One region of the Marinobacter sp. JSM 1782161 genome, then DNA from elsewhere that is predicted to be linked to it. Evidence: predicted binding sites of a transcription regulator. Region 1 holds the regulator's gene; each other region holds the start of a gene.
The links. Region 1 encodes FliA, which starts transcription of late flagellar genes. Its sites were predicted from a motif close to CTAAAGTTTNNNNNNNNNNNGCCGNTAA; they were not measured.

Region 1 (7,361 bases):
AGGCGGTTCCGCACCAGCACCAGCTCGCCCACCATGTTCATGATGTCGTCCAGGCGCTTGGTATCAACCCGCACCGAGGCCTCGGCCGTCGGCTGGGCGTCGCGCTGGGGTACCGCCGGCGAGGCCGGTGCTTTCTTGTCGTCAGCCGCTGGCTTGTTGTCGCCTGCACCCTGAGTGCTGGCAGCGGCGGGCTTCTGCGCCGGGCCGGTGGCCGGGCCCTTGCCCTTGCCGTGGAGCTCGTCCAGCAGGCTCTCAAACTCGTCGTCGGTGATCTTGTCGTCACCGCCGGCAGCGGCCTCCGGCGCCTTGCCGGCCGGCACGTCGGGGCTGGCACCGGCGGCGCCCTTGAACTGGCCCTTACCGTGCAGCTCGTCGAGCAGATTTTCGAATTCGTCGTCGGAGATCTCGTCGTCGGCGGCCGCGGCGCTTTCGTTGCTCTTGGCGGCATCCGCCGGCGTGCCGCCGTGCTTGCCCTTGCCGTGCAGCTCGTCCAGCAGATTCTCGAATTCGTCGTCGGAGATCTCGTCGTCCTGGTCGGCGTCGCCGGACTCGCTCTTCTCACCCTCCAGGGCGTCGAGCAACTGTTCGAACTCGTCGTCGGTGATGTCGCCCTGGTCGGCGCCACCGGCGGGATCGCTTTCAGTTGGGGCTGGCTGACGGTCCTCCACCGCCGGCTCGGCGGTTTTGGGCGCCGCACCTTCCGGCTCGGCCAGCGCGTCGAGGGCTGCGATCAACGCAGGGTCGGCCGGCGTTGGCTCTTCCCGGTTGCGCACCTGGTCGAACATGGCGTTGACGTTATCCAGCGCTTCGAGCACCACGTCCATCAGATCGGACGTCACCTGGCGCTTGTGGTTGCGCAGGGTGTCGAAGACATTCTCGGCGGAATGGCAGCAGTTGACGAGCGCCTCCAACTGGAGGAAGCCGGCGCCGCCCTTGACGGTATGGAAACCGCGGAAAATGGCATTCAGCAGGTCGCTGTTATCCGGCTGCTGCTCCAGGTCGACCAACTGCTCCGACAGTTTTTCGAGAATTTCTCCAGCCTCGATCAGGAAATCCTGGAGAATCTCTTCGTCAGCATCTAACGCCATGCAATGTCCTCACTTAAAAACCAAGGCTGGACAGGAGGTCATCGACATCATCCTGGCCGGATACGACATCCTCACGCTCGTCGGCGTGCATCTGCGGACCTTCCCCTTTCTCGATCGCCCGGGCCGGTTCTTCGCCCAGTTCATGGACGGTGCCGGTAATCTGGTCAACATGGCTGGCCATGACCACCAGGCTCAGGAGGTGCTCCTCCACTTCCTTGACCAGGGCGGTGACCTTCTGGATGACCTGCCCGGTCAGATCCTGGAAGTCCTGCGCCAGAAGTATTTCCGACAGGTGTGAGTACAGGATTTCCGTGTCGTTCGCGGTCTGGTCGAAGAAACGATCGATGCGGTGGTACAGTTCGCGGAATTCACCGGCACCGATTTCGCGACGACGCAGTTTTTTCCAGTCGTCGCGCAGTGCCAGGGCTTCCTCGCGCATGGCGCTGGCCTTGGGCATGGCCTCCTCGACCAGGTCCATGGTGCGGTTGGCGGCGCTGCCGGTCATTTCCACAACGTAGGCCAGCCGGTCCGAGGCATCGGTCATCTTGGACAGCGCTTCGCGCTGTTCGGCGTTCTGCGGATCGATCTGGAAATTGCGAATCGCTTCGTGGAGGCTGCGCGTCAAACGGCCAACCTCGTGGTACAGGCTCTGGTCCCGCACGTCGTTGAGCTCGTTGATCAGACGCATCGCCGCCGCGTAATCCCCGGCATCCACCTGCGCCTTGAGGTCAGTCGCCTGCTGCTTCAGCTTTTCGGTGACTTCAGGGTCGAGCTTCCCCGCATTGTCGTCTTTTGGATTGCCCATGATTGGCGCTCTGATATTCAGGACTGGATGCGTTCGAAGATCTTCTCAATCTTTTCCTTGAGGACCGCTGCCGTGAACGGTTTCACCACGTAGCCATTGACGCCGGCCTGGGCGGCGGCCACGATCTGGTCGCGCTTGGCTTCGGCTGTGACCATCAGGATGGGCAGGTCCTTAAGCATGTCGTCGGCACGACAGGCCTGCAACAGCTCGAAGCCGGACATGCCCGGCATGTTCCAGTCGGTGACGAGGAAGTCGTACTTGCCGCTCTTGAGCATGGGCAGCGCTGTGTTGCCGTCGTCGGCCTCGTCGGTATTGGTGAAACCGAGGTCGCGCAGCAGGTTCTTGATGATGCGCCGCATCGTGGAGAAATCATCCACGATCAGAATTTTCATGTTCTTGTCCAATGGGACCTCCAATCGTTACAACCCGGGATACCAATCGTGCCGGCCCGCCTCCTTCTGACCGGCCACACCGTGCCGGCGGGATCAAAAGGCACCGCCTATTCTGTCCAGTCCACGGACGCTGTAAAGCACCCGTTACCAAAAACTACAGTTTGTACCGTTCTCTAGTGTCGAATCAGCTCGATTGCCAGTCGCTCAGGCGCGCTTTCAGACGCAGTGCCGCCTGACTGTGGATCTGGCTGACGCGACTCTCGCTGACGCCGATGACCGCGCCGATTTCCTTGAGGTTAAGCTCTTCCTGGTAATACAGACTCAGGACCAGCTTTTCGCGCTCCGGCAGCCCATCGATGGCCTGGGCCAGACTGTGCCGGAAACCGGCTTCGGACAACTCCGCATAGGGGGCGTCAGATACCGCATCTTCATTGTCTATCGGCACCTCGCCGGATTCATTTAGCTCATCGAGACTAAAAAGTCGTCCTCCGCTCGAATCGGCGAGGCAGGCGTGGTATTCGTTGAGCGTCATTTCCAGCTCGGCGGCGACGTCCGCATCCCTGGCTTCCTCGCCGGTACGGGCCTCGACGGCCTTGATGGCCTGCGCGATGCGACGGGTGTTGCGATGGACGGAGCGCGGCACCCAGTCACCCCGGCGGATCTCGTCAACGATCGCGCCACGGATACGGATACCGGCGTAGGTTTCGAAGGAAGCGCCTTTATTGGCTTCGTATTTTTGCGCGGCCTCCAGCAGGCCGATCATGCCGGCCTGCATCAGGTCTTCCAACTGCACAGAGGCGGGCAGCCGCGCCATCATGTGCAGCGCGATCTTCTTCACCAGCGGCGCGTGATCCTCGACCAGTTGCCGGGCCGCACTCCGCTCACTGCTTTGTTGGTAGATTCCAAGGCCTTTTGCCAACGTCATCAATCCGGATTACCCAAACAGCCCGTTTGACCGCCATACCACCTGCCCTGTCGGCCGGCGTACTGCATCAGGCGTCAACCAGACGCTCTACGAAAAATTCCAGGTGCCCCCGCGGCGACGACGGCAATGGCCAGTTGTCGACTTTCTGGGCCAGGGCCTTGATGGCCAGCGACGCCTTGGCGCGGGGATAGGCTTCGAGCACTGCACGCTGACGTTGTACCGCTTTCTTGACCGCTTCGTCGAACGGGACGATGCCCTCATATTGTAGTGCAACATCCAGGAATCTCTCGGTCACCCGGGTCAACTTGCCGAACAGGTGCTTGCCTTCCTGGTCGTTGCGTACCTGGTTGGCCAGGATGCGGAAACGGTTAGTGCCGTAATCACGGTTCATCAGCTTGATCAGGGCGTAGGCGTCAGTGATGGAGGTGGGCTCGTCGCAGACCACCAGCAGCAGCTCCTGGGACGCTCGCAGGAAGCTGACCACGGATTCGGAGATGCCAGCCGCGGTGTCCACGATGAGCACGTCGATCTGGTCCCCCAGTTCACTGAACGCGTTGATCAGTCCGGCGTGTTCCATCGGCGTCAGTTGAGTCATGCGCTGGGTGCCGGAGGACGCCGGAACGATCTTGATGCCGCCCGGCCCGTCCACCAGGACGTCGCGCAGGTCGCACTGACCGTTCAGCACGTCGGACAGGTTGTGCTGGGCGGTGATGCCCAGCAGCACGTCGATGTTGGCCAGTCCCAGATCAGCGTCCAGGACCACCACACGACGCCCCATCTGAGCCAGGGCAATGGCCAGATTGACCGAAACGTTGCTCTTGCCAACGCCACCTTTGCCGCCGGATACGGCGATCACCTGAACCGGGTTTGGTCTACTCATGCCGGGTACAGTCTCTCACGACAGGTTGTGATTCTCTCGGCCGGTTCCGACCGGCTCTGTGTATGGACGGCTCCAGAACGATCGGCGGCTCCGGCAACCTTCCCGTATTCAGGCACCCGCTGCGACCATGGACGTCTCCCGCATCTGGCGCAGGCGTTCCACACCCAGGCGGACCAGCGGTGCGGACTGCGCGGGATGGATGTCTTCGGGAATGCGCTGGCCATCGGTGTAGTAGGCCACCCGAAGTCCGGTTTCCATGGCGAACCCGAGTACCTCGCCGAGCGTCAGGGCTTCATCCAGCTTGGTCATGATACACCCGGCAGGATTCGCCATCTTATAGCAATGCCACGTGGATTTCATGATCCGCGGCTGACTGGTGGCCGACAGCACGAGGTAGGGCTTGACCGGGTGATCGCTCGACGCCAGCTCTTCCAGCTGCTCCTGGTGGCCGCGATCGGCGTGGGTCAGGCCCGCGGTGTCGATCAGTACCAGACGCTTGTCGGACAGGTCGTCCAGAATCCGGTCGAGGGAATGGCTCTCGTCGACCACGCGTACCGGCACATTGAGGATGCGGCCGAAGACGAACAGCTGCTCATGGGCCGCCACCCGGTAGCGGTCGGTGGTGACCAGCGCCAGGGAATCCGGACCATGCTCAAGCACATAGCGCGCCGCCATCTTGCCGATGGTTGTGGTCTTGCCGGAGCCGGTGGGGCCGACCAACGCGACGATACCGCCCTGCTCGACAATCTCCTTATCCTGGGTCCGAACCCCCGCGGCGAGGGTCCGCAGCGCCTTCTTCCAGCCTTCTTCAAGGCGGCAGTGGCCCTGGTTACGGGCCAGTGACCCGGCCAGCTGGCTGGACAGACCAAACTCCTCCAGGCGCTCCGCCAGACGCTGCTGGCTGGCGACGGCCGGTTCCGCGGGCTGGGCTTTGCCTGGAGTCCGCTCACGACGCTCGTTGACCATGTCCCGCAGCGAATGAATTTCGGCACGCATGGCTTCCAGAGCCGCCTGCGTGGTATCCGGCGCCTCGCTCTGGGGCTCGGCATTTTCCGCTACCTCGGCGAATACGTCCGGCTCGCGCGGCTGGCGCTTTTCGCGGATTTCACGAATGCGGTCGCGGGAACGGCCGAGTTCTTCCTCCAGGCGGCGATGCTGTTCCGCCTGCATTTCGGCCAGGCGCGCGCCGTTGGTGGCATCCACCGCGGCATTGCCCAAACGCTGGCGCGCCAGATTCTCGTCATAATCAAGGGCCGTCACGATTTCGACACCGCCATCCACCCGTCGGTTGGACAGGATGACCGCGTCCTCGCCCATTTCCAGGCGAACCATCTTCAGCGCTTCGGCCATGGTTGGCGCAAAAAACCGTTTTACCTTCATGATGACTTTCCTCCGTCGGCGCCGCCGTCAGCGACGCCCTGCTCTGCGGGCCGGCCTTGCCTTACTGCTGGCCCACCGATGCCACAATCGTGATCTGTTTGTTATCCGGCACTTCCTGATAGGACAGGACGTGCAAGCGCTCTACGCCATAGCTGACAAAACGGGCCATGACCGGCCTCAACGGCCCGGACACCAGCAGGATCGCCGGTTTGCCCATCATCTCCTGACGCTGGGCGGCGTCGCGCAGGGAACGCTGCAGTCGCTCGACCATGTTGGGTTCGAGCACCAGGCCGATATCGTCCTGACCGCCGGATTGTTGACTCTGCTGCATGGACTTTAGCAACATCTGTTCCAACTCCGGATCCAGGGTGATCACCGGGATTTCGTGATCGCCGCCGCAGATGCTCTGGACGATCATTCGCCGCAGCGATTGCCGGGCCGCCGTGGTCAGCACGCGAGCGTCCTGGGTCTTGGGCTGGACGTTGACGATGGCCTCGGCGATCGAGCGCATGTCGCGGATCGGCACCTCTTCCTGGAGCAGGCTCTGCAGGACTTTCAGCAGCAGACTGATGGAGACGGTGTTGGGCACCAACTCCTCGGCCAGCTTGGGCGAGACCTTCTCCAGCTGTTCCAGCCACTTCTGGACCTCCTCGTGCCCCAGCAGCTCGTGGGCGTGCTTCTGCAGGATCTGGTTGAGGTGGGTGGCCACCACGGTACTGGCATCGACGACGGTGTAGCCGAGTGTCTGGGCCTGATCTTTCTTGTCGGGCTCGATCCAGCTGGCATCCAGGCCGAACGCCGGGTCCTTGCCCTCAATGCCCTCGATCTTGCCGAACACCTGCCCCGGGTCGATGGCCAGCTCCCGGTCCGGATGAATCTCCGCCTCGGCGATGGTCACGCCCATCAGGGTGATGCGGTACACATTGGGCATCAGGTCCAGGTTGTCGCGGATATGGACCGACGGCATCAGGAAACCGAGATCCTGGGACAGCTTCTTGCGCACGCCCTTGATCCGGGTCAGCAGTTGCCCGCCCTGGGACTTGTCCACCAGCGGAATCAGGCGGTAGCCCACTTCCAGGCCGACGATGTCGACGGTGGAGACGTCGTCCCAACCCAACTCTTTGGATTCCGCCGGCCCCGGCAGCGCCTGCCCCTGACCGCCGCCTTCACCACCCTGCGGACCGGCCGGCTGCGCGGTGCGAGGAACGCCACCACCCCGCGCCGGGAAGACGCTGTCGTCTTCCTCAACCGCCTGCTGCTGGCGCTTCCAGATGTAGTAGGCACCCGCACCGGCAATCAGGCCCAGCCCGATAAACGCCACGTGCGGCATGCCGGGGATGATGCCCAGGATGATCAGGATCGCGGCGGCAATCGCCAGCACCCGCGGCGCGGTGAACATCTGCGACAGGATCTGCTGGCCCATGTCCTGGCTGGAGGTCACCCGCGTCACCATAATGGCGGCGGAGGTGGACAGCAGCAGCGACGGGATCTGGGCGACCAGACCGTCACCGATGGTCAGCAACGCGTAGCTGCGCATGGCATCGCCGAAGGACAGGGCGTGCTGCAGCATGCCGATGACCACGCCGCCGGCGATGTTGATGAACAGGATCAGCAGACCGGCGATGGCATCGCCCTTCACGAATTTGCTGGCACCGTCCATGGAGCCGTAGAAGTCGGCTTCCTGGGCAATCTCGGAGCGGCGGGCCTTGGCTTCGTCCTGGTTGATCAGGCCGGCGTTGAGGTCCGCGTCGATCGCCATCTGCTTGCCGGGCATGGCATCCAGGGTGAAGCGGGCGCTGACTTCCGAAACCCGGCCGGCACCTTTGGTCACGACCATGAAGTTGATGATCACCAGGATGGCGAAGACCACCAGACCGACGGCGTAGTTACC
Region 2 (7,361 bases), on a different contig from region 1:
GCGCCAGCGTAGATACCGTGCGCCAGTTGCTGACTCCATGCGGCCTGCGCCTGGACGTCGACCCGGATGTTGAGGCGCGACTGTGGCAGAAACTGGCGATCAACGCCGGCATCAACCCGTTTACCGCCCTGCTCGACTGCCCCAACGGTGAGATCCTGGGAACGCCCTACTTCGAGGAAGGCATCGGCGCGGTGTGTCGCGAGGTGAGCGCGTTGATGCAGCACGAGGGGCGCCACGCCAGCCCGACAGCGCTGGAACAGCAGGTGCGGGACGTGGCCCGGCGCACGGCGGCCAACAGCTCGTCAATGCGCCAGGACGTGCGCGCCGGACGAAGCACCGAAATAGACATGATGAACGGGTTCGTCGCCCGGGCTTCGGCCGCCGCCGGGCTGGCCGCTCCGGTCAACGAAGCCCTGGCCGACGCCGTAAAAGCACTCTGACGAGGACAGGATTCATGGGTTACCGACTTTCCAAGATCTATACGAAGACCGGGGACGACGGCTCCACCGGGCTGGCGGACGGCAGCCGCATTGCCAAGAACGCCCAACGGGTGGACGCCATGGGCACCGTCGACGAACTGAACTGCCAGATCGGCGTGCTGATTGAAGAACTGGACGGGGAGGCCGAACTGGCGACGCTGCTGCGCCAGATCCAACACCATCTGTTCGACCTGGGCGGCGAGTTCGCCATACCGGGCAGCCACATGATCGGCGACGGCCACATCGAGTGGCTGGAAAACACGCTGGACGAATGGAATGAAGCCTTACCGCCGCTGAAAAACTTCATCCTGCCCGGCGGTCGGCGCGACGCCGCACACTGTCATCTGGCCCGCGCCATCTGCCGCCGCGGCGAGCGGGTGGTGGTGGCCCTTGGGCACGAAGATTCCATCAACGACGCTTCGCGCCGCTACCTGAACCGGTTGTCGGACCTGCTGTTCGTGTTTGCCCGCATCCTCGCCCGCCGCAATGGCGGCGAGGAGGTACTCTGGTCCCCTTCCCCGGATAAACCCAAAGACTGACCGCTTGGCGCGCCGCCCGGACGGACGGCGGCGCTCACACCCGGAAAGACGCCACCAGCCGGCGCAGCTCGCCGGTCAGGCCTGACATTTCCTGCGCCGCCGACAGCGTTTCCTGCGCATTGCCGGCGGTACGATGGCCCAGGTCGGTGATCTGCTCGACGTTGGTGTTGATGTTCTTAGCCACCGCCGACTGCTCTTCGGACGCCTGGGCGATCTGGTGGCTCATATCCACGATGGTGGAAATCCCCGCCAGAATCTTCTCCAGGGCATCGGTGACTTCCGAGGATTTGGCCACGGTGGCATCGGTCACCTCATGGCTGTTGGTCATGGCGCTCACCGCCTCACGCACACCGCCCTGCAGGCGACCAATCATTTCTTCGATGTCCTCCGTCGAACGGTGCGTGCGCCGGGAAAGGGAGCGCACCTCATCCGCCACCACCGCGAAACCGCGCCCCTGCTCCCCGGCGCGGGCCGCCTCGATGGCGGCGTTCAGGGCCAGCAGGTTGGTTTGCTCGGCAATCGCCTTGATCTCCACCAGCACCTGGCTGATGCTGTCGCTGTCCTGGCTGACGCGGTTGATCACGTCCACGGCCCCACGGATTTCATGAGCCAGCGTATGGATCGTGTCGACGGTTTCGGCGACCACCTGACGACCGGTTTCCGCGTCCTTCTCGGCGTGACCGGCCGAGTCCGACGCGCGCTGGGCGCTTTCCGCCACTTCCTGCACCGTGCCCACCATCTGCTGCATGGCGTCGGAAATCTGGTCGGTTTCCGCCATCTGTCGGGTCACCGCCTCGCTGTTGGCGCTGGCGCTGTCGTTCACCCGGGCCGCCTGGCCATCCACGTCACCGGTGGTGCGGCTGACCGAACGCACCAACTCCGCCATGTGCCGGGTCATGTTATTGAATTCGCCGGTCAGGGCGCCCAGCTCGTCACGGTTATCCAGCTGGATCTGAGCGGTCATGTCACCTGCGGCCACCTGTCGGGCCGCCGCGCCAAACCGGTTGATCGCCGTGCGCACCGACAGGAAGAAACCCAGGTAGAGATAGACCACCACCAGGAGCAGCGCTCCCAGCACCAGGAAGATCGTCAGGCGCTGCCCGGTTTCATCCGCCAGCCGCGCCTCGAGATTGCCGCGCACGATGCTGAACAGAGTATCCTGCAGGGCAAAATGACGCTCGATCTCAGGCGACACCAGGGCATCAAAGTCCTGCCAGGACATTTCCAGCCGGTACGGCGTAATGACGTTCACATCCAGTCCATCGCGCACCGCGACGCTGCTCTGCACCACCGAATCAATCGCGTCGGCATGCTGCTTCAGGACCGGGGACGCGCCAACCGCGACCTGGAATTCCGACTCAATGCGGCTGTTGAGACTCGTAAGCTCGTCGAAAAGACCGTTCATCACATCGGCCAGGGCATAGCCCACGGTGCCCTGATCCAGCGCGTAGATACCGAAGGCGCGCACTCGCCCCTCAAGGCTGGCCGAATCATGGACCGAGTTGGCGGCCAGCTGCAGCAGCATCTGGTTGTCCGGATCGGCATCCCGGGCCAGACCGGACACCTTCAGCGTCGATTCCAGCAGCGCCCGGGTCTTCTGCACGAATTCCTGGTAGTAACCAATCTGGGGATCGATGTTGCTCTGGAAAATGTCTTCCTGTCGGAGCTGCTGCCACGCCTCGCCCACCGCAGCGACCTGCGCATTCCAGGCGCCGTTGTGGTCGAATCCGGGCCGGGACGCCTGCAGCGCCTCGAGGGTCCCGTCAATCCGCTGTGCGGCTTCATCACTCATGGACAGGAACGCGTCATCATTGCGCACCTTGCCAACGGCGCGGTAGTCACGGTAGTCGTACGCGGCACGGACCAGCGCATTAACACGGTCCAGTTGCGTCAATCCTTCCGCCTCTTCACTGATGGCGGCGATGGACTGGTTGAGCTGGCTGACCAGCAGGTAGGACAGGCCGCCAATCGGCAGCAGGAACAGGACACTGATGAGGCCGAACTTATAGATCATCGGCAACCGGTTCATCAGCGCGACGGCAGGATACAGCAGTTGACTCACACGTTCCCCCTCTAACACGCGTGCTGGCCAATCCACAGCCAGGGTTCTTGTTTTTTGTTATGTCACGCTTCTTAACGTGCTGGGTGTCGGCAGCCGCGAGATAGCGTCGTTATGGTTATTATCGGCCGGCGTTCGATAAAGTTGAGTTTTATCGTTTTTCTTCAGGCCATGACAGGCCGGCACCGGTTTTACGTAAACACCCCGCCAATGGCCAGCAATGCCAGGGCACAGATCCACACGAACAGACTGCGGTTCATCAGGTCGCGTACCGCGCGCAGGCTGCGCTCACCGTAGTCCTGCCACTCGTCCGGGTGCGTCCGGGCGAAGCGGTCCGGGTCAAGCGAATAGCTCGACAACGCCCGATTGGCGCTATCGAACAATAGGTCGGCCGCGGCCATACCGGGTGACAGGATGCGCCGTCCGGCACCGCCCATCCAGCCCGCCAGATCACCCGCCACACCGAAGCTGATGCTGAGCAGGCGCGCCGGAATCCAGGCAATCGGGAAAACGAAGCGGGCAAAGGTTTCACGGCCGGCCGGATGTGGCCAGTGATCCCGCAGGGCCACCGCCAGGCGCGCACCGACGGCGCCCGCCGGGCCGGCCAGCACGTACCAGAAAATCACCAGGAAATAACGCTCGAACACCACCGCCACAAATTGGCGCGCCAGCAGTCGATGCAGTTCCCGCGGCTCCGTCGCCAACCCGCGCTCCGGCGCTGGAAGCAGATGATTGACGTGGTGCCAGGCGGCCTGGGCATCCCCACGGCGCCAGGCTTCGCCATAGGCCCCCAGCGGATTACGCCAGCCCGGCACACCCATCATAGCCAGCAGCACGACCAGGTCGAGCAACCAGGTCAGCGGCCACACCGGGCTTCGTTGCAGTGCGATATTCAACACAGCCACCGCGACCACCAGCAGAACCAGCAATGCCAGGCCAAGCCCTGCGCGCGCCTCACGGCCCGCCGCCACCCCGGGGAATCGGGCCAGCGCCCGGCGCAGCCAGCCTTCCGCCCCTTCGCGGGGAGAGCTGTCGAGAAACCGCCGCATCACATAGGCCACCAGCAGAATGACAAACCCCATCAGCAGGAGTCTCCGGCCGGAGGGACCGCATCCGCCAGGCACAGCCGGAAATGCGACCAGTCGAACGCCGGCCCCGGGTCCGTCTTGCGACCGGGCGCGATGTCGCAGTGGCCCGTCATGCGCTCAGGGGTCACCGCCGGCCAGCGCGTCCGGATCGCCTGGGCAAGAGCCGCCAGCGTCCGGTATTGTCCGGCTTCGTAGGGCAAGTCATCGGTGCCTTCCAGCTCGATGCCGATACTGAAGTCGTTACATTCGTCTTCGCCGATAAAACTCGAGCGCCCGGCGTGCCAGGCCCGATCCTGAAAGGACACGAACTGCACGCAGGTGCCGTCACGGCGCACCAGAGCGTGGGCCGATACACGCAGGTCGCGGATTTCCTGGAAATAAGGATGCTCCGCCGCGTCCAGCTGGTTGCAGAAAAAGCGCTCGATGGCGTCTCCACCAAACCGGCCCGGCGGCAGGCTGATGTTATGGACCACCAGAAGCGAGATGGGGCGCTCGGGAGGACGGGGCCCGAAGTTGGGCGACGGGCAGTGTTCAACGTCGACGAGCCAGCCGGCATCGTCAATCTGGAAGGTTTGGTTACGGGACCGGGCAGTCAAAATGCATCCATCGCTTGTTCAGGAGGAAACCGAAATCCGGTCCGCCATTCTACGTCGATTCATGCACAAAGCAACGAAGTGCCGCCCACCGGGCAAAGGCGGCTACCCGGAACACCGTCAGTCCCGGCGGTTATGGCGCAGGTTGTCGATGATCGATTCCAGCGCCCGGTCGAAGATCAGGCCATCATCGAGCATGCTGACTTCCCCCGTGGAAAGCGCCTGGGCCACATCTTCCAGGGTGTATTCCTTGACCTTCGCACCATTGCGGTTAACGAAAATGAACTTGCCGGTCGCCTTGATCACCGCGGCCAGCTTACAGCGGCTCTTCTGGCCGTCGTTGAGCAACTCCACCCAGGAACCCACCCGCAGCTTCTGAGCCATGTCCTGCCAGCGCGGATCAACATCGGCATGCTCGGTCCCGACTGTTTCTTCCGCTGCCGGAGCAACCGGCGCCCGAGGCGCCTCCGGGGTATTCGCGGCCTCGGCAACCGGTGCCGGCTCCGTCGGCTCGCTGACCTGAGGCGCCTGGAACTCGGCGACAGCCTCAGCCACTGACGCATCAACCGGCGGTTCCGGCGTGTCGACCGGAGCCGCTACCGGAGACTGCAACGCCAGCTGCTGCAGGATATCCACATGGGCCAGCTCCAGATCCCGAATCAGGGCATCGCTGGCGAACGGGTCCCAGGAAATGGAATGCAGGGATTTGCGCAGGTTGTCCACGATGGACGGGATGCGACGCAGCAGTTGGGCGCGGGTTTCATCGGTCACCGGAGCAGGATCAACACTCCACACCAGTTCCCGGGCCAGCTCGACCGAATGGGTCCAGGCATCGCTGCCCTCACCTTCGCGCAAGTAGAGGAACTGCAACACTTTCATCCAGGGCTCGCCCAGGATGGTATGAACCACTTCAGGAAGCTGGCGACCGGACTGCAGCGGCTCCAGCACCAGGCGGGCCGCCTCACGGGCGCGCTCCTGCCGGGCGCGGCCTTCTTCGGCGTCACGCAGCCGCTGCTCGACCAGCTCTCGGCGGCGCCGGTCAAGGTCCATGAAGTGACTGAATTCCGCCAGCAGCTCGGAGAACAGTTCGACATTGTCGGTAAAGTCACCGACTAGACGATCCACCACCGCCTCGATCTTTTCGCGCAGCGGATCACGCTGACCGGCCGCTTTCTCGGTCCAGCCGATGCCCGCCATGGCCAGCTCGTTGAGCAGCTTACGCGCCGGGTGGCCGCCCCGGTTGAAGAAGCTCCGGTCCAGCAGTGCCACCTTGAGGATCGGGATCTGCAGGCGCCCGATCACCATCTTCATGGCCTGCGGCAGTTGCCGGTCTTCGAGGATGAAATCGAACAGCATGGTCACCAGGTTGACCACATCGGCGTCCACCTGGTTCAACGACGCCATGGCCTGTCCCTTGCGGGCGAGCATCGTTTCCACCTGCCGGGTCAGATTGCCTCCGCCGGTGGTTTCCTCCTGGCCGTGCTCCGCATCGTAGACGTCATACCGGCTCTGGAGCTGCGCCAGTTGGCGCATCAGCTCCGTCGTCGTCATATCCGAGCCCGCACCGGCGCTACTGTCAGCCTGGGCACTGCCCTGCTGGGTGTGCAGCAGGGCCGACAGCTCGGAAAACGTCGCCTGATGGTCGCCCTCGACGGGAGGAAAACCATCCGGCCGGGTGGAGGGCTCTTCGGCGTCGGTCTGTTGCGGAGCCGACGCCGAGGCCTTGGGCGCCGGTCGTTTCTTCATCGGTGCGCCCACCGGCGGGCGCTTCATGTCCGGCAACACGCCCTGCTTGATCAGCAGCTCGTTGGCATCGCGGTAAAGACTGTCGAGCCGATGAATAAACAGCTTGTCGAACAGCTTGAGCACCACCAGCTTGGCGCGGATATCGATATCGAGATCGTTGCAGGCTTCCTGCAGACCGCTGCAGATCACTTCCGGACTGAGCGGCATATGCCGGTCTTCAAGCTTTGCCGCGGGGACCAAGTGCTGGAAACGGTGTACCAGCATGCGGATCAGCTCCTGGTGCCGGTTACGCAGCTTGTTGATCAGGTTGTCGATGGCCACTTGCTGCTCGTGATCACCGTGATCGACCAGACTGAGAGCCTCCTGATCAATTTCCGTGAGGCCGGAGGAGCGGGGGCGCGGATCGAACGAGCCCATTTCATTGAAAGCCCGGGCCACCCACTGCTGGATTGACAGGGACATCGCCTTGCGGCGCAGGCGCAGTTCGCGCATGGCATCGAAGTAGGCGGATTGATCCTGATTGGAACCGGCCTTGTCGGCCAGGTCGAACAGGGCATCGTCGGCACTGTCGAAGAATTCCGAGAGCTGCGTGCGCAGGGACTGCCCGGAATAGTCACGCAGCCGGATCAGCGATGCAGGCAACGAGAACGAACGTTCTCCGGATGCCTTGCGCAGATCCACAACGCGATTGTCACTGACCATGACGACTGCCTCCGAGCACCTGGCTGTATGCCATCGTCCTGGCTGACGATTGCAAACGGCCCATTTCACATGAGTTTACATCCACTCTGGCATCATAGGCGGAAACCGCGTCATCTTGTGTCAGGTTTTGTCACCAATTGTGACGACCCAAACCA
Region 3 (7,361 bases), on a different contig from region 1:
TGCGGACGGTTAGGCTCATAACGTGAACAACCTCTCAAAAATGTCCCGCTGAGCGTAGAAAAGCCGTGTGACAGTTTTATTGCAAATCGTGGCCAACCACTTGAATTGACGAGATCCTCGTCATCTTTCACGGGATTTAACAAGCGCCCGCCAGACTCACGAGGAACGGCTGATCCAGGCGGTCGAGACTGATATGCTGACGTCATGGATCCATGCGGGGAGAACGCTTTGAAACTGAACTGCGACCTGGGCGAAAGCTACGGGGCCTGGCAAATGGGTAACGACGAAGCGGTCATGCCGCTGATCGATATGGCCAATGTGGCCTGCGGCTTTCACGCGTCCGACCCCAACATCATGGTGCGCACCGTTCAACTGGCCGCGCGGCACGGGGTCGAGATCGGTGCCCACCCGGCCTACTTCGACCTCTATGGCTTTGGTCGTCGCTCCATCCCCCACACCGCGGACGAAATCCACGCCCTGATCTGGTATCAGGTCGGCGCGCTCGACGGCATCTGCCGCGCCCACGGTCAGAGGATCGCCTACGTCAAACCCCATGGCGCGCTCAACAACGACATGATGCAGGACCCGGCGATCCTCGAAGCGGTCATGCGCGCCGTACACGGCTACGATCCCGACCTGCCGTTGATGATCCCCGTCACCCGCTTCCACGACAGCCATCGTGCCGTGGCGCGGGAGATTGGCGTGCCCTTGCTGCTGGAAGCCTTCGCCGACCGGGCCTACGATAACGACGGCCAGTTGGTGTCCCGTAAGCTGGAAGGGGCCGTTCACCACGACCAGACCCGCATCGTCGACCAGGCGCGCAGCTTCGCCGAACGCGGCGGCGTCTTCAGCGTTGAGCAGCAGTGGCTCGACCTGCCCGCCGACAGCCTGTGCGTGCACGGCGATAACCCCGAATCCCTGGCGGCCGTGAAGGCCATCCGCGAGGCATTGGGCCAGGCCGCGTGATCGTCGAACCCGTATCCGAGAATGGCGTCCTGATCCGCTTCGGCGAGACCATGGACGATGCCCTGACGCCCCGTATCCTGCAGGTGCGCGATCTCATCGCCGAGCGCCTGGGCGGCTGGATCGTCGACCAGATCCCCGCCTACACCACCCTGCTCTGCCTGTACGACGTGCAACGCGTGGATTTCCGGCGGGCAGTTTCAGCCATCCAGGCGATCATTGATGACCTGGACAGCCACCCACCGGCCGACGAGCAGATCGGCCGCGATATCGAGCTGCCGGTCTACTATCACCCGGACGTGGGCCTGGATCTGGAAGCACTGGCCAGCAACGCCGGCCTGGCCGTCGACGACGTCATCCAGCGCCATACAGGCCGCAGCTATCGCGTGTTTGCCATGGGCTTCGCCCCCGGGTTCGGCTTCATGGGCGAGGTGGACCCCGCCATCGCCACGCCGCGTAAAGCCACGCCGCGCCAGCGGGTGCCGGCGGGCAGCGTTGGCATCGCCAACCAGCAAACCGCGGTTTACCCGTCGGTCTCCCCCGGCGGCTGGAACCTCATCGGCCGCTGCCCAACCGAGCTGTTCTCGCTGACCGCCCTGTCGCTGCTCCAGACCGGCGATCGGGTCCGCTTCCGCGCCATCACCCGAGAGGAGTTTATCGATCTGGGAGGGCAGCTGTGAGCGGTCTGCGCATCCTGTCCGCCGGTCTCAGGAGCACGCTGCAGGACCTGGGCCGCAGCGGCAGCCAGCACCTCGGCCTCGCCCCCGGCGGGGCCGCGGACCTGCACGCGTTTCGCTGGGCCAACAAGCTGCTGGAGAACGAACCGAACGACGCCTGCATCGAGACCCTGATGGGCCAGTTCCAGGCCGAAGCCCGGAGCGCCATGACCCTTGCCGTTACCGGCGCCGACACCGAACTGACGATCAACGGCCGCCGCGCCGGTCCGTGGCGAACCCACAACCTCAAACCCGGCGACCGGCTGGCGCTGGGCGCCACCCGCAGCGGCCTACTGAACTACATCGCCGTCAAAGCGGGCTGGCAGGGCGAACGCTTCTGCAACAGCCGCTCCATGACGCCGCGTGAACAATTACCCGGCTTCACCCAACTGGAAAGCGACCAGGAGATCCCCTGCGCGGACGGTGCAACCGCCGCAGCCCATCAGACACCGGCCGGGTTCATTCCAGATTACGCCGAGCCACTGACCCTGCAGGTGATTCCCGGCTATCAGTACGCCCGATTCAGCCTCTCGGCCCGCCATACCCTGGCCACTCGCGCCTATGACATCACCCAACAGATTGACCGCATGGGCTACCGCCTGGCCGGGCCGGCGCTGGAGGTGCCGGACATCAAGCTCCTTTCTGAGGGCATCGCCCTGGGCGCCATCCAGGTCCCCGCCGACGGCCAACCCATCGTCCTGCTCAACGACCGCCAGACCATGGGCGGCTACCCCAAGATCGGCACCGTGGCGGCGCTGGATTGCAGCCGGCTGTGTCAGCAGAGTCCGGGTGCGGCGGTCAGGTTTCAGTTTGCCGAACTGGCGAACGTACAGTGTGACAGGGCGTTGTTTGAGGCGTTTTTTGAGAGGACGGAATGGGTGGGGGTGGATCGGCTCAGGTGGCCATAGAGACGGTGATTTGGCGCCTTTCAATCATTCTTGTGGAGTGTCGTTCGGAGCACTCCCAGTCGGGATTATTCGGCGCTGCGCGCCTCACCCCTTCGGGGCCGTCGTCGCTGGCGCTCCGACGTTCCTACGCAGGCTTCGCCTGCTTCGGTCGAACCCGCGAGGGTTCTCACCCGCCCTCAGGCAATAAAAAACCCGGCTCACTGAGCCGGGTCTTTTTATTGGCGGAGAGGGAGGGATTCGAACCCTCGATACGCTATTAACGTATACACACTTTCCAGGCGTGCGCCTTCAGCCACTCGGCCACCTCTCCAATAAACTGTTTCAGATGGGCTGCCCCGATCTGAGGGCGCAAACTCTAATGCTTTTGCCCGGGTTTGGCAACACCCTTTCGCAAATTTCTTTCAAAAACAACGCAGAGTGTAGTTTTTGATCAGTTTCACTTTTTCTTGGCGCGGTAGATGATGCCCGGCTGGCACTGGACCATTTCGTAGTATTCCGGCAATCCATTCAGGGATTCGGAAGCTCCCAGGATCAGGTATCCGCCCGGGCTCAGGGCGCCGTGCATGCGGGTGAGGATGTCTTTCTTGAGATCCGCGGAGAAATAGATCAGGACGTTGCGGCAAAACACGAGGTCGAACTTGCCGAGCATGTATCGTTCCAGCAGGTTCAGTTCCTTGAACTCGACCATGCTCTTGATGGCCGGTTTGATCTGCCAGCCGCCGCTGGGGGACGGTGCGAAGAAGTTGCGCTGGCGTTCCGGGGACAAGCCGCGACCGATGGCGAGCATTTCGTACTCGCCCTTGCGGGCGACGTCGAGGACGCTGCGGGAGATGTCGGTCGCGGTGATTTTGACATCACCGCGCAGTTTGCCCGGCTTGAGACGGCGGAACTCGTCAATCGCCATGGCGATGGAGTACGGCTCCTGCCCGGTCGAGCACGCGGCGGACCAGATGCGCAAAGGTTGGCCGCCCTTCTGCTCCGCCAGCTCCGGCAACAGTCGTTCGGTAAGGATGCGGAACGGGTGGGTGTCACGAAACCAGAGGGTTTCGTTGGTGGTCATGGCGTCGATGACCACCTGTCGCAGCGGGTCGCGCGGTCGTTGCAGCTGTTTGACCAGGCCTCCCAGCGTATCAAACCCGTTTTCCTCCAGGATCTTGCGCAGTCGGCTCTTCACCAGATACTGCTTGTTTTCACCGAGCAGTATGCCGCAGGCGTCCTGCAAAAAAGTCTTGAAGGCGTCGTATTCCTGGGGAGTAATCTCTGATTTCATGAGCTCTCAGCAGTTGCGGTGCATCCGGTCGGGTGTTGCCTTTTACAGCTTGTCCATGACTTCCATAACGCGCTCAGCCAGTTCGTCGGGACTGAACTTGGCCATAAAGTCGTCCGCCCCCACCTTCTGGACCATGGCCTTGTTGAAGACGCCACTCAGCGAGGTGTGAAGCATGATGTAGACGGAACTCAGCTGCGGGTTTTCCTTGCAGCGGGACACGAGGGTGTAACCGTCCATTTCCGGCATTTCCACATCGGAAATGATCAGCGACAGATGATCGGACACGTCCGAACCATCGGCGGTCAGTTCGCGCAAGTATTCCAGCGCCTGCTTGCCGTCATTACGTACGACCACCTGCAGGCCAATCGCCGTCAGGCAGCGCTCGACCTGACGCCGGGCGACGCTTGAGTCATCCACCACCAGCACCGGACGCGTGCTGGAACGGTCGCTGCTCGCTCCCCGGCCAATCATCTCTTCGCCCACGTCTTCCGACAGCGGCGACACCTCGGCCAGGATCTTCTCAACATCAATGATCTCAATCAGCTGATCGTCGATGCGGGCGACCGCAGTGAGGTAAACCTCCCGTCCGGCACCTTTCGGCGGCGGCGAGACCTCTTCCCAGTTCAGGTTAACGATCCGGTCCACGCCGCCCACCAGGAAACCCTGGGTGCGCCGGTTGTACTCGGAAATGATCACGAAACTCTCCGCCAGATCCGACGCCGGCAGCTCCGGCATGCCGATGGCCAGACCGAGATCGATGATGGGAATGGTTTCGCCACGGATGTGGGACACGCCACGTACGACCGAACGGCTCTTGGGAATGGAGGAAAGCCTGGGACACTGCAGCACTTCCTTCACCTTGAAGACGTTGATGCCGTACACCTGACGTCCCCGCAACCGGAACAGCAGCAGTTCAAGGCGGTTTTGCCCCACCAGCTGCGTGCGTTGATTAACACTGTCCAATACACCGGCCATACGCTGTTACCTGTCTTTTACTCAGTTTCACCCCGCGAGGTCGGCCATCCCGAAACATTTAGTCGGCACGGTTATTGCGAGATTACCACCAAAGGGTCCCGCATCTTCCGACGGTGACGGAAAGCCGTCAATAGGGCCTAGGGCGAATTCCGTCTCATTGCATGTTCCAAACTCACCGTAAGCATAGGACAGACTGTCGAAAATGCGCGTATACATTTTGTCTCTGCTGCTGGGCCTGACGGTCGTGTCCCAGGCGGCGGCCGTCGAAAAAACGACGCCCCGGATGATACGGGATGCCGCCCACGAGTTTCTGAAGCAGTTCGTCCGCGAGCAGCAGGCCGAAGGCCGCGAGGTCAGTTACAGTCTGGGCAACCTGGACTCCCGACTCAACCTTGCCGCCTGCCCGGATGGGCCGACGGTGGATTTCTCCAGCAATCCCATGCAGACCACCCAGCCCACCCTGGAGGTCTCCTGCCAGGGCCAGCGCCCCTGGCGCATGTACCTGTCGGTGTCCATGGAAATCCGCGGTCAGGCCCTGGTGGCGGCGCGTGCACTGAGTCGTGGCGCCCGGGTCACCGAGAGCATGATCCGCTCCCAGGCGGTGGTCATCAATGCCTCGCGGCGCGGCGCCATAACCGACAGCCAATCCCTCGTGGGCATGGAAATCCGTCGCTCGGTCAGTTCCGGCACCCTGTTCACGCCGGATATCGTGACCCAGCCGGATGCCGTGGCCCGGGGCGACCATGTTATTATTATCGCCCGCAGCGGACCGATCGCCGTCCAGTCCCGCGGCAAGGCCCTGGGTAATGGGCGCGTAGGCGAGCAGGTCCTGGTACAGAACCTGCGTTCAGAAAAGACACTGCGGGCGCTGGTCACCAGCCCCGGGCACGTCGAAGTCCCGATGTAGCCACAACCATCAGTATGAGCGGCAAGGCCTTGCCTGGAAGCGGCAACGACCTGCCGAAAAAATGTCAAAAGTCGCTAAAGCTTCCCAGGAGCCGGCCGATACATTATGTAACCGGTTAGATCACACCATGTGCAGGTATCGATATGTCCGTTAATTTCAATGGCGTTGGCCCGGGGCACGTCAACACCAAGACCAACCAGAACGTATCTGAGCAGTCTGCGCCGAAAAGCCCCTCGACGCCGACCGAACAGGCTCGTACCCAAAGCTCCCAGCCCGACAGCGTCAGTCTGAGCAGCCAGGCCCGGGACCTGAAGAAGCTGGAAGAGCAGATGAACAGCTACCCGGAAGTCGACGACGAGCGTGTCGAGCAGATTAAGGCCGCCCTGGCTGACGGCAGCTACAAGGTGGATGCAGAGAAACTGGCCCAGAAAATGCTTGATATGGATCAAAGCATTTTTGGGTGAGTAGATCATGGCCGCCATTGATGAACTGAAGAAACTTCTGAGAGAAGACATCAAACAGCTTGAGCAGTTGGGAGGCGTTCTGGCTTCGGAGAAGTCGCTGCTCAAATCCTCCAATGTGGATGGCCTGGAAAGCGTGACCCAGGAGAAGAACCGGCTTCTCGCCTCCGTCCGCGAACGGGCCAAGCAAAAGATCCACGCTCTGGTCCAGATGGGGTTCAACCCGCGCAACGGACAACCGTCCACATTCATCCGCAGCGCCGGCATCGAGGAGCTGACCACACTCTGGCAGGACGCGGAAAACCGTCTCAAGGCCTGCCAGCGCCTCAACCAGGTTAACGGCCGCATCATTGGACACCTGCAACAGCGCCTTGGCCGCCTGAATGAGATTTTCCGGGGCTGCTCGGACCAGGCCAAACTGTACGGCTCTTCCGGCCAGTCCTCGGCCGTCAGCCACAAGACGGTCCTGGCCAGCGCCTGAACCGCCACCGGGTGTGAATACAAAAGAAAAGCCGGCCCTGTTGCCGGCTTTTCTCGTTATCCGCGACGTCTTTTTCCCTTCCGCTGGCGACGCTGATCACCCCCAAACCTGCATCAGCACACAAACGAGGTCAGTCGCGCACGTAGATGGTCATTGTTGAGTCCGGCGAAAAACGGATGTCGTGCAAGCCGATGTTACCCAATGTAGGCCCGGTTCCGTTCGTCACCCGGATATCGGTCAGGCTGATACGCTCGATCCGCTCCGGCAGTGCCAGGCGCACCCCGCCATCCTGCTGAATCCGGATCCGCGGACTGCCCGACCGGTAATGGACGCCGGAGACGGTCACGTCAGCCTCAAGAAAATTCAACACCGGCACGAAAGTGTGCGCCAGCAGCCTGAGCCCCTCGACGGCATCCATCTCCTCACCCTGCGCGGCCTGCCCCAGGTTGGCCACGGCTTCGATCCGGGCCTTCAGGGTGTCGCTACCCTGCCCGGCAGCAGTCTGCATTTCACGGTCGCTCAAGGGCTGGAAGCCGCGCCCAGGGTTCATGATCTGGCCGACGGGCGCCGCTTCAGAACCGTCCGGCGCCACTGCAGCAAGCGTGACCACAGGCTGCAGCGGCAAGGTGACAACCGCAACCCACGCGGCCGCGCGCCGGTAACGGCGCTGTTGCCGCAGG
Region 4 (7,361 bases), on a different contig from region 1:
CGAACAGGGTGCGCTCCATATACTCATAGAGCGATTCCAGCCGCTCGGCCAGTTCGCCGCCCTGCTCGAAATTCAGGAAGCCGCGCAGGCCGCCGATGATCTCGATCGCCTTGCTGATCAACTGCCCTTTGCCAGCGATGTCATTGGCCTGCATGCGCGCTTTGGCCATGTTGATCCGCTCCAGGGCACCGTTGTACAGAAGCTGGATCAGCTTGTGCGGATCCGCATCGGTGATGCTGGTCTGGGTGTTGACGCGCTGATAAGCCTGTAAACCGTTCATGATGAACCTCTCACTTCTCCTGCAAGCCAGCGATGATTAGCTGTCATTGCTGTTGTTGGGTGCCAGCGCGGCCAGTTGCTGGCTGATGTATTCCTGGGTGTTATTGAGCTGCGCAATCAGCGAATCGGCCGCCGTGAACTGACTGACCAGCCGCTCCCGGTATCGGGTCATGCGATCTTCCAGTTCGAGACGCTCTTCCTCGATCTCGGCCAGGTCGTCCTGAAGGTTGTCGGTCCGGTTCTCCAGGGTGCCATCGGAGCCCAGGATATCGGTGACCATATTGACCGTCTGCTCACCGATCCCCTCGATGAAGGACACGGTGCCGCGGGAACCGGTCTGGTCCCCGGTGATGCGAACCTGCATGCCGGCGGCGCCGACAGAGCCTTCCACGAACAGGATTTGACCTTCCCCGGTCGCACGCTGGCCGTTAATGGTGCCCGCCACGTCCTTGCCCACCGTACCGGTGGCCACGCTCAGCCCCAGGTCCGCCGCGGAATTGGTGTCTACAGATGTGATGCTGACGTTGGATTCGCTACCGAACGCGCCGGACTTGAACGACAGGGCACCGCTGGTGCTGTCGAAATCCACCTGCACGGACTTGCCGGAGCTGCTCAGCGCCGTATTGGTGTTGAGCTGCTCCTGGATCTGGGCGGCCAGTTCCTCACGGGTGTAGGTGCCCGCATCCAGGGTAATGCTGACGGAGGTTTCGCCATCCACCTTGAACGTCAGGTTGTCATTGTCGCCGTCGATGGTGACTGATCCTGCGCCCACGTTGGTGCCGGTCAGCGAGCCCTGGGTCGCCGCCTGGGTGATGTTGATGCTGTACTCACCCGGCTCGGTATTGATACCGCTGCTGACGAACTCCACCTGGGCATCGCTGGTCCGCCCCTGCTCGGCAAACAGGGCTGTGACGTCGTCCGGGTTCGCCTCAAGCTGCTCAACGAACTTCTCCTGGTCGAACTCAAGCTTACCGGTCTCGTAGTCAGTGGTGATGCCCACGTCCGCCAGGGTGCGCACCGCAGAATCTTCCAGCCCCGGCACGATGCGGGTCAGCATGTTACGCAACCCGTTCTGGATACCGCGCACCGTGGAATCGCCGGACAGAACGCCGGCCGTCTGCGTCTCGGAGTTATAACCCGCCAGACCGGAAATGGTGTCCTGCAGCGCGTTGAATTTTTCAACAAAACTCGCCACACGATCCGTCACCGCGCCGGTGTCCTGCTCGACCTTGACCGTGGACGTGACACCCTCAGCCTTCACCTCGAAGGTCAGCCCGTCGATGACGTTGTCGATGGTATTGCTGGAACGGGTGATGCTGATCCCGTTGACCTGGACCACTGCGTCCTTGGCCTCAACCGTCTCGGTCAGGTTCTGGGCGGTGTCGTTGAAGACGAACTGGGACAGGCCGGCGGCGTCGGTGTTGTTGCCGTCGCTGTCATTAACGCCGATGCGAATGGCGTTGTCGGTACCGGTTTCGTCCGAGGACATGACCAGACGATAACCGTCGCCGGTGTCGATCACGCCGGCGGACACGGCCAGGCCGGAATCGTTGATCTCGTCGGCAATGCCCTGCAGCGTGTTGTTGGAGCTGTCGATATCGATCAGCTTGGTTTCACCGCCGACGCTGATGCTGAGGGTACCGGTGCCGACCGGGGTGGCGTCACGATCCTCGAAGGTGCCGGACGCGAGAGACTGGGCCTGGGCCAGGCTGTCCACCTGCACGGTGTAGCTGCCGCGGCTGGCTTCGGTGCTGTCGACGGTGACTGCCACATCCTCGTTGGAGGAGGAGGCGGAGAAGGATTTGAGATTGTCGGCTGCACTCAGCTGACGCATTGGCAGGCGCAATTCCGTAATCGCGCTGCGCAGCGTGCCGTAGGCTGAGATCAGCGTCTCCGCCTTTTGCTGTTTGCTGTCCAGCCGGTTGGTGACCGGCTCTTTCTCCGCAGCCACCAGCTGATCGACGAGATCCGAATTCAGGACCCCGGAACCGATACCCAGTGATGAAATGCCTGCCATAGTTTCAGCCCCTCAAGAAGGCAACCTATCCCTTTGTACGCTTATCGGCCAAAAGCGGCAAAACTTTGCCCTTCGTTCCGATCGCTTTGTAACAATATGTATCCACACTGCGAGATTTCACAGTACGCTTACGACACTCCGCCGCAACCGCGCCAGCCATTGAAGCCTCCAGAAAAGCACTGCCATTTCAGGTCCCTGGATGCAAAACACCGCCGACCCCATAGGAGCCGGCGGTGCTGAAATACCGCTATTTGGGCCCGGCATGACACCGGCAAGACCCTACACTTCGATATTGAATAGCGTCAGCGGTTCGTCCTGCTGCAAGTTTTCGGCCAACCTCAAAGCCACGTCGTCCGGAATCTGCCGAATGACCTCATCGGTCTGCTGGTCCACCACCCTCACGATTGTCTTGCCGGAGTCGTTGTCGACCTCAAACTGGAGGTCGCGCTGAACCGTCTGCACGAAGTCGTTGAGTTGGGAGACCGCCTTATCCAGAGATTCTTTCTGGGCTTCCTGCTGATTCTCAAGACGCTGCACACGGGACTGGTCAGAAGCCTGTCGCAGTGCCACCACCCTGGAATCGGAAGCCGCCTGGGCTCGAGCGGAAGGCGTGTTTCCTTCAGCCTGAGGTGACGCAGACGCCCGAGCCGGAGGCTGATCACTGGAGCGAACCAGCTTCAAATCCGGGCCATTCAGGTTTACGTCAGTCATAGCTCACCCCACTATCCTGATACGGCGGAAAGCCGGCCCCCGAAAGGGCCGGCTTTTACCGTGCTATCCCTGTTACTGCAGGAGGGACAGAACCTGCTGCGGACGGGCATTGGCCTGAGCCAGGACCGAGATACCGGCCTGCTGCAGAACCTGGGACTTGGACAGCTTCGCGGTTTCGGATGCGAAGTCGGCGTCCAGGATCCGGCCCTGGGCAGCGGACAGGTTCTCAGAGGTGGTCGCGATCGCTTCGATGGTGGACTCGAAGCGGTTCTGGATCGCACCGAGGTCCGCACGCTGGCTGTTAATCGAGGACAGCGCGGCATCGATCGTTTCGATAGCGGCGTTCGCGCCATCAGTGGTCGTGATGTCAATTTCAGCTACGGAGCTCAACGTACCACCCCCGTCAGCGATTGCTGTTGTTCCGCCAGAAACACTGAAAGCGCTACTAGAGGAAAGGTCAACAGTGCCCGTCACAGTACCTGCGGTCGCAGAGCTGAAATCGACACTACCACCTTCACTACCAGCCATGGTGGCTGCGGCCGTTCCGGTGTTTGCGTAGCTCGAGATACTGATGTCAGCACCACTCTCGCTAGTCAGCTTCAGTTGCTCAGTACCGGATTCCGTAACAACCTGAGCCGTAATACCGGTTACCGCGGAGTTATCATTGATCGCATCTGCAAGTGAGGAATAGTCGCCGCCAGTAACGGTCGCGGAAATCGAGACCTCTTCCCCAGTTCCATCGTTCTCACCGGCCAAATCAAAGCTAACTGTACCGTCAGCAATACCGCTCAGAGTTGCCTCAGTTCTTGCACTCGCTGTTACACCAGTATCGGCACTGAAAGCGTTAATACCCGCAGCAATGTCCTGCGCTGAATCTCCGGCCACTGTCGTGTAGGTGCCGCTGGCACCATTACCAGAAACCTCTATCGCCTCACTTCCGGCAACAGCGTTAGATGCAGCCGCTTGACCAAGCGCGGTACCGCTTGCACCAAAGGTATAGTTGCCAATATCCGTTCCACGCGCGCTGCCCATGGTGACATTGATAGTCTGGTTGGCATTGGCGCCGACCTGGAACTGGGCGTTAGTAAAGTCGCCGTTCAACAGGGTCTGGCCGTTGAAGTTGGTGGTGTCGGCGACGCGGTTCAGTTCCGCCTGCAACTGGCTTACTTCGGCCTGCAGCGACTTCCGGTCAGAAGAGGAATTGGTGTCGTTGGCCGACTGGACCGACAGCTCACGAATCCGCTGCAGCAGGTCACCGGCCTGCCCCAGCGCGCCTTCAGCGGTCTGTGCCAGGGAGATACCGTCGTTGGCGTTGCGCTGGGCAACGTTCAGGCCGCGGATCTGTGAATCGAAACGAGAGGAAATCGCCAGACCAGCCGCATCGTCTTTAGCCGAGTTGATGCGCAGACCGGAGGACAGACGCTCAAGAGCCTGGTCCGAGAGAGACTGGGACTTGTTCAGGTTGTTCTGAGCGCTTAAGGACGCAACGTTAGTGTTGATACCGAGAGCCATGATGCTTCTCCTTGAAACCGTCAGTTTTGACTGGAAAGAGGTCTGGCGCCCGTTTTCATCAGTTGGGTGCGCCGCCCTGCTGTAATGCTTAGCGGCGAGGGTTAAGAATCCTTTAGAAAGAATTTCGGATTTTCTTGTTAACTAATGTAAATCACTATCACGCTTTCAGTTTTATTTTACTTTTCATAAAGATAGGTCGATAAAAAATCCTTCCTCATATCGCCTCAACGCCTAAAGCGGGTGCAAGACCCGGCACTCCCATCGAGTGCGTCTGCCGCTCGTGACTTCCCCACACTCGGTTGAAAAAGCGGCAATTCCCTTCCTGCCGGTCAGTCAAAATATCGGCGCCCGCAAGCCGACCCGTCTCGCGACAAATTATTTTTTACAATCATTATCAGTGACTTATAAATAAAAAAAAGAAACTGGCACACACTTCGCTTCTGGCACGGCAACGCTTGCATTTTAACGAACGTTTGCCGGTAGGGCGTCCTTTTGATCGGGCACTTGGGTTCCGGCTTTTCCTGGCAAGGAGAAACAGCATGCCTCAGATCATTAATACGAACCTTGCGTCGCTGAATGCGCAGCGCAACCTGAACACGACCCAACGGGACTCGGACACCGCGATGCAGCGTCTGTCCTCCGGCCTGCGCATCAACTCGGCCAAAGACGACGCCGCCGGCCTGGCCATCTCGGAGCGATTCACCTCCCAGATCGATGGTCTGAACCAGGCGATTCGGAACGCCAACGACGGCATCTCCCTGGCACAGACTGCCGAAGGCGCGCTGGGACAATCCGGCGATATCCTGCAACGGATTCGCGAACTGTCGGTCCAGTCCGCCAACGCCACCAACTCCGCCTCCGACCGCCGGGCCCTGCAATCCGAGGTCAACCAGCTCAAGCAGGAGCTGGAGCGGGTGGCTACCACCACCGAATTCAACGGCCTCAAGCTGCTCGACGGCTCTTTCCAGGCCCAGCAGTTCCAGGCCGGCGCCAACGAGAACCAGACCATTGCCGTCTCTATTCAAGGCGCACGAACCACGGATCTGGCCAACAACAGTGTGAGCGCCTCAAACACCACTGCCGGACAAGGCAGTGGATCTGTTTACGCCGCAGCGGCTGGCGATGCGTCAGCGGCAAACACCATTGCTGCTCAGACGCTGACCGTCTCCAGCTCACTGGGTGAGGCCACTGTGGATGTTGAGAGCGGCGATACCGCCGAAGACATCGCTGCGGCGATCAACCAACAGGTGGATGCCACGGGGGTCGAAGCACAAGCCCGAACCACGGCTGACTTATTCGGCCTTGGCGGTACAGGCACTGTTTCCATGACGATATCGAGTGGAGGCGAAAAATCGACGATCTCCGCCCAGATTGACGACGTCGACGATCTGCGTCCCTTGGCGCGCGAGATCAACTCCGCGTCAGGTACCACAGGTATTACCGCTGAAGTGGAGGATGGCCGACTGACGCTTGTGCAAGCGGAAGGTAAAGACATCCTGGTTGAGGATTTCACAACCAACGCCACAACACCTACCGCCAGCTTCCGCGGTGGCGCTGAAGTGGACGGAGACGCCATCACTCTTGATGGGTCAGACGACACCGCCGATAGCGCGCGTGCTTCAGGCGAAATCACTTTCGGCTCGTCTTCGAGCTTTGCCGTATCATCCAGTATTGACGACACCGCCGGCAGCATTTTGGATGAGGCCGGTGGCACCGCCGTCGGTTCCACCACAGAGGATGTCTCCAGCATCGACATCAGCACCGTGGAAGGCGCCAACAGCGCCATTGCCGTGATCGACGCCGCCCTGGAGAAAATCAGTGGCATCCGCGCCGACCTGGGTGCCGCCCAGAACCGGCTGGATTCCACCATCTCCAACCTGAGCACCACGTCCGAGAACCTGTCAGCCGCCCGCTCCCGTATTCGCGATGCGGATTTCGCGGCGGAAACCGCGGAACTGGCGCGGACCCAGGTGCTGCAACAGGCGGGTCTTTCGGTCCTGTCCCAGGCCAACGCCCAGCCGCAGCAGGTCTTGCAGCTGCTGCAGGGCTAAGCCTCAGCGGAACCCGAAAAGGCCGGCAACTTGCCGGCCTTTTTTACGCCCGTCTTTTGCACCAACTTTGAAAATCCGCACGTTCCGCCTGCCGACACCGACCATGTCGTAAAACTGGCACGCCTTTCGCTCTACCTCTCCCAAAGGCCCATTCCCGGCCCAAAGCTGCAGATTATTGCCGGTGCCACCCTGCCGGCGGCAAGGAACAGACGAGGTGATCCATGCACGCACAGCACCACCCGCAAGTTGGTCAGAACGATAGAGTCGCGATTGCGCGCCTGTTGCTCGCCGCCAATTCGACCTACAACCAGTCGAACGATCCCGGCAACAGCTATGCGGCCCGGCTGGAAGCTCGTGAGGACAGCCGCCACTATCTGGCTCAGGTAATGGAGCGGACCCACGACAACGCGGCAGCCTGGGGACTGCTGGGCCGTCTGGAAATGGACGACGGCAACCTGGACACCGCCCAGGCGCTGTTTGAGCGCAGCCTGTCCATCGACCCGGATCAGCCCCAGCAATACACCAACCTGGGTTACTGGGCGCTGGCCTCGGAACGCCCGGCCCTGGCCGAGCAGTATTTCCAGGAAGCGCTGAACCGGGATCGCCAGTCGGCCTCGGCTTTCTGCGGTATGGCCCACGCCAAGCGCCAACTCGGTCAGTTCGATGTCGCCTACCTGCACTACCGCAAACTGCTGCAGCTCAACCTGGAATGGCCGTCGATCTACAGCGGCATGGTGGCCTGTGCCGCCCAGCTCAGCGTTGATCAGGCGGACCAGGAACTGGCCTACGAC

Region 2: the regulator FliA is predicted to act here: its motif matches at 3,199-3,226, upstream of GQB00_RS00325 (methyl-accepting chemotaxis protein).
Region 3: the regulator FliA is predicted to act here: its motif matches at 5,814-5,841, upstream of flgM (flagellar biosynthesis anti-sigma factor FlgM).
Region 4: the regulator FliA is predicted to act here: its motif matches at 4,608-4,635, upstream of GQB00_RS00890 (flagellin).

Annotation. Positions count from the first base shown of each region.
Region 1 is NZ_WSSA01000003.1:73,688-81,048, forward strand. Features, by position in the region: gene GQB00_RS13045 (chemotaxis protein CheA) at 1-1,088, opposite strand, end outside; gene GQB00_RS13050 (protein phosphatase CheZ) at 1,102-1,893, opposite strand; gene cheY (chemotaxis response regulator CheY) at 1,911-2,297, opposite strand; gene GQB00_RS13060 (RNA polymerase sigma factor FliA) at 2,470-3,210, opposite strand; gene GQB00_RS13065 (MinD/ParA family protein) at 3,278-4,090, opposite strand; gene flhF (flagellar biosynthesis protein FlhF) at 4,199-5,470, opposite strand; gene flhA (flagellar biosynthesis protein FlhA) at 5,532-7,361, opposite strand, start outside.
Region 2 is NZ_WSSA01000002.1:63,854-71,214, reverse strand. Features, by position in the region: gene GQB00_RS00335 (ketopantoate reductase family protein) at 1-440, shown strand, start outside; gene GQB00_RS00330 (cob(I)yrinic acid a,c-diamide adenosyltransferase) at 455-1,018, shown strand; gene GQB00_RS00325 (methyl-accepting chemotaxis protein) at 1,053-3,080, opposite strand; gene ampE (regulatory signaling modulator protein AmpE) at 3,269-4,159, opposite strand; gene ampD (1,6-anhydro-N-acetylmuramyl-L-alanine amidase AmpD) at 4,159-4,761, opposite strand; gene GQB00_RS00310 (DUF1631 domain-containing protein) at 4,879-7,206, opposite strand.
Region 3 is NZ_WSSA01000002.1:469,374-476,734, reverse strand. Features, by position in the region: gene GQB00_RS02115 (methyl-accepting chemotaxis protein) at 1-19, opposite strand, end outside; gene GQB00_RS02110 (5-oxoprolinase subunit PxpA) at 205-966, shown strand; gene pxpB (5-oxoprolinase subunit PxpB) at 963-1,643, shown strand; gene GQB00_RS02100 (biotin-dependent carboxyltransferase family protein) at 1,640-2,587, shown strand; tRNA gene GQB00_RS02095 (tRNA-Ser) at 2,807-2,897, opposite strand; gene GQB00_RS02090 (CheR family methyltransferase) at 3,024-3,857, opposite strand; gene GQB00_RS02085 (chemotaxis protein CheV) at 3,900-4,832, opposite strand; gene flgA (flagellar basal body P-ring formation chaperone FlgA) at 5,035-5,739, shown strand; gene flgM (flagellar biosynthesis anti-sigma factor FlgM) at 5,883-6,203, shown strand; gene GQB00_RS02070 (flagella synthesis protein FlgN) at 6,211-6,681, shown strand; gene GQB00_RS02065 (pilus assembly protein PilB) at 6,812-7,361, opposite strand, start outside.
Region 4 is NZ_WSSA01000002.1:198,284-205,644, reverse strand. Features, by position in the region: gene fliS (flagellar export chaperone FliS) at 1-280, opposite strand, end outside; gene fliD (flagellar filament capping protein FliD) at 317-2,296, opposite strand; gene GQB00_RS00895 (flagellar protein FlaG) at 2,576-3,007, opposite strand; gene GQB00_RS00890 (flagellin) at 3,080-4,519, opposite strand; gene GQB00_RS00885 (flagellin) at 5,059-6,570, shown strand; gene GQB00_RS00880 (tetratricopeptide repeat protein) at 6,792-7,361, shown strand, end outside.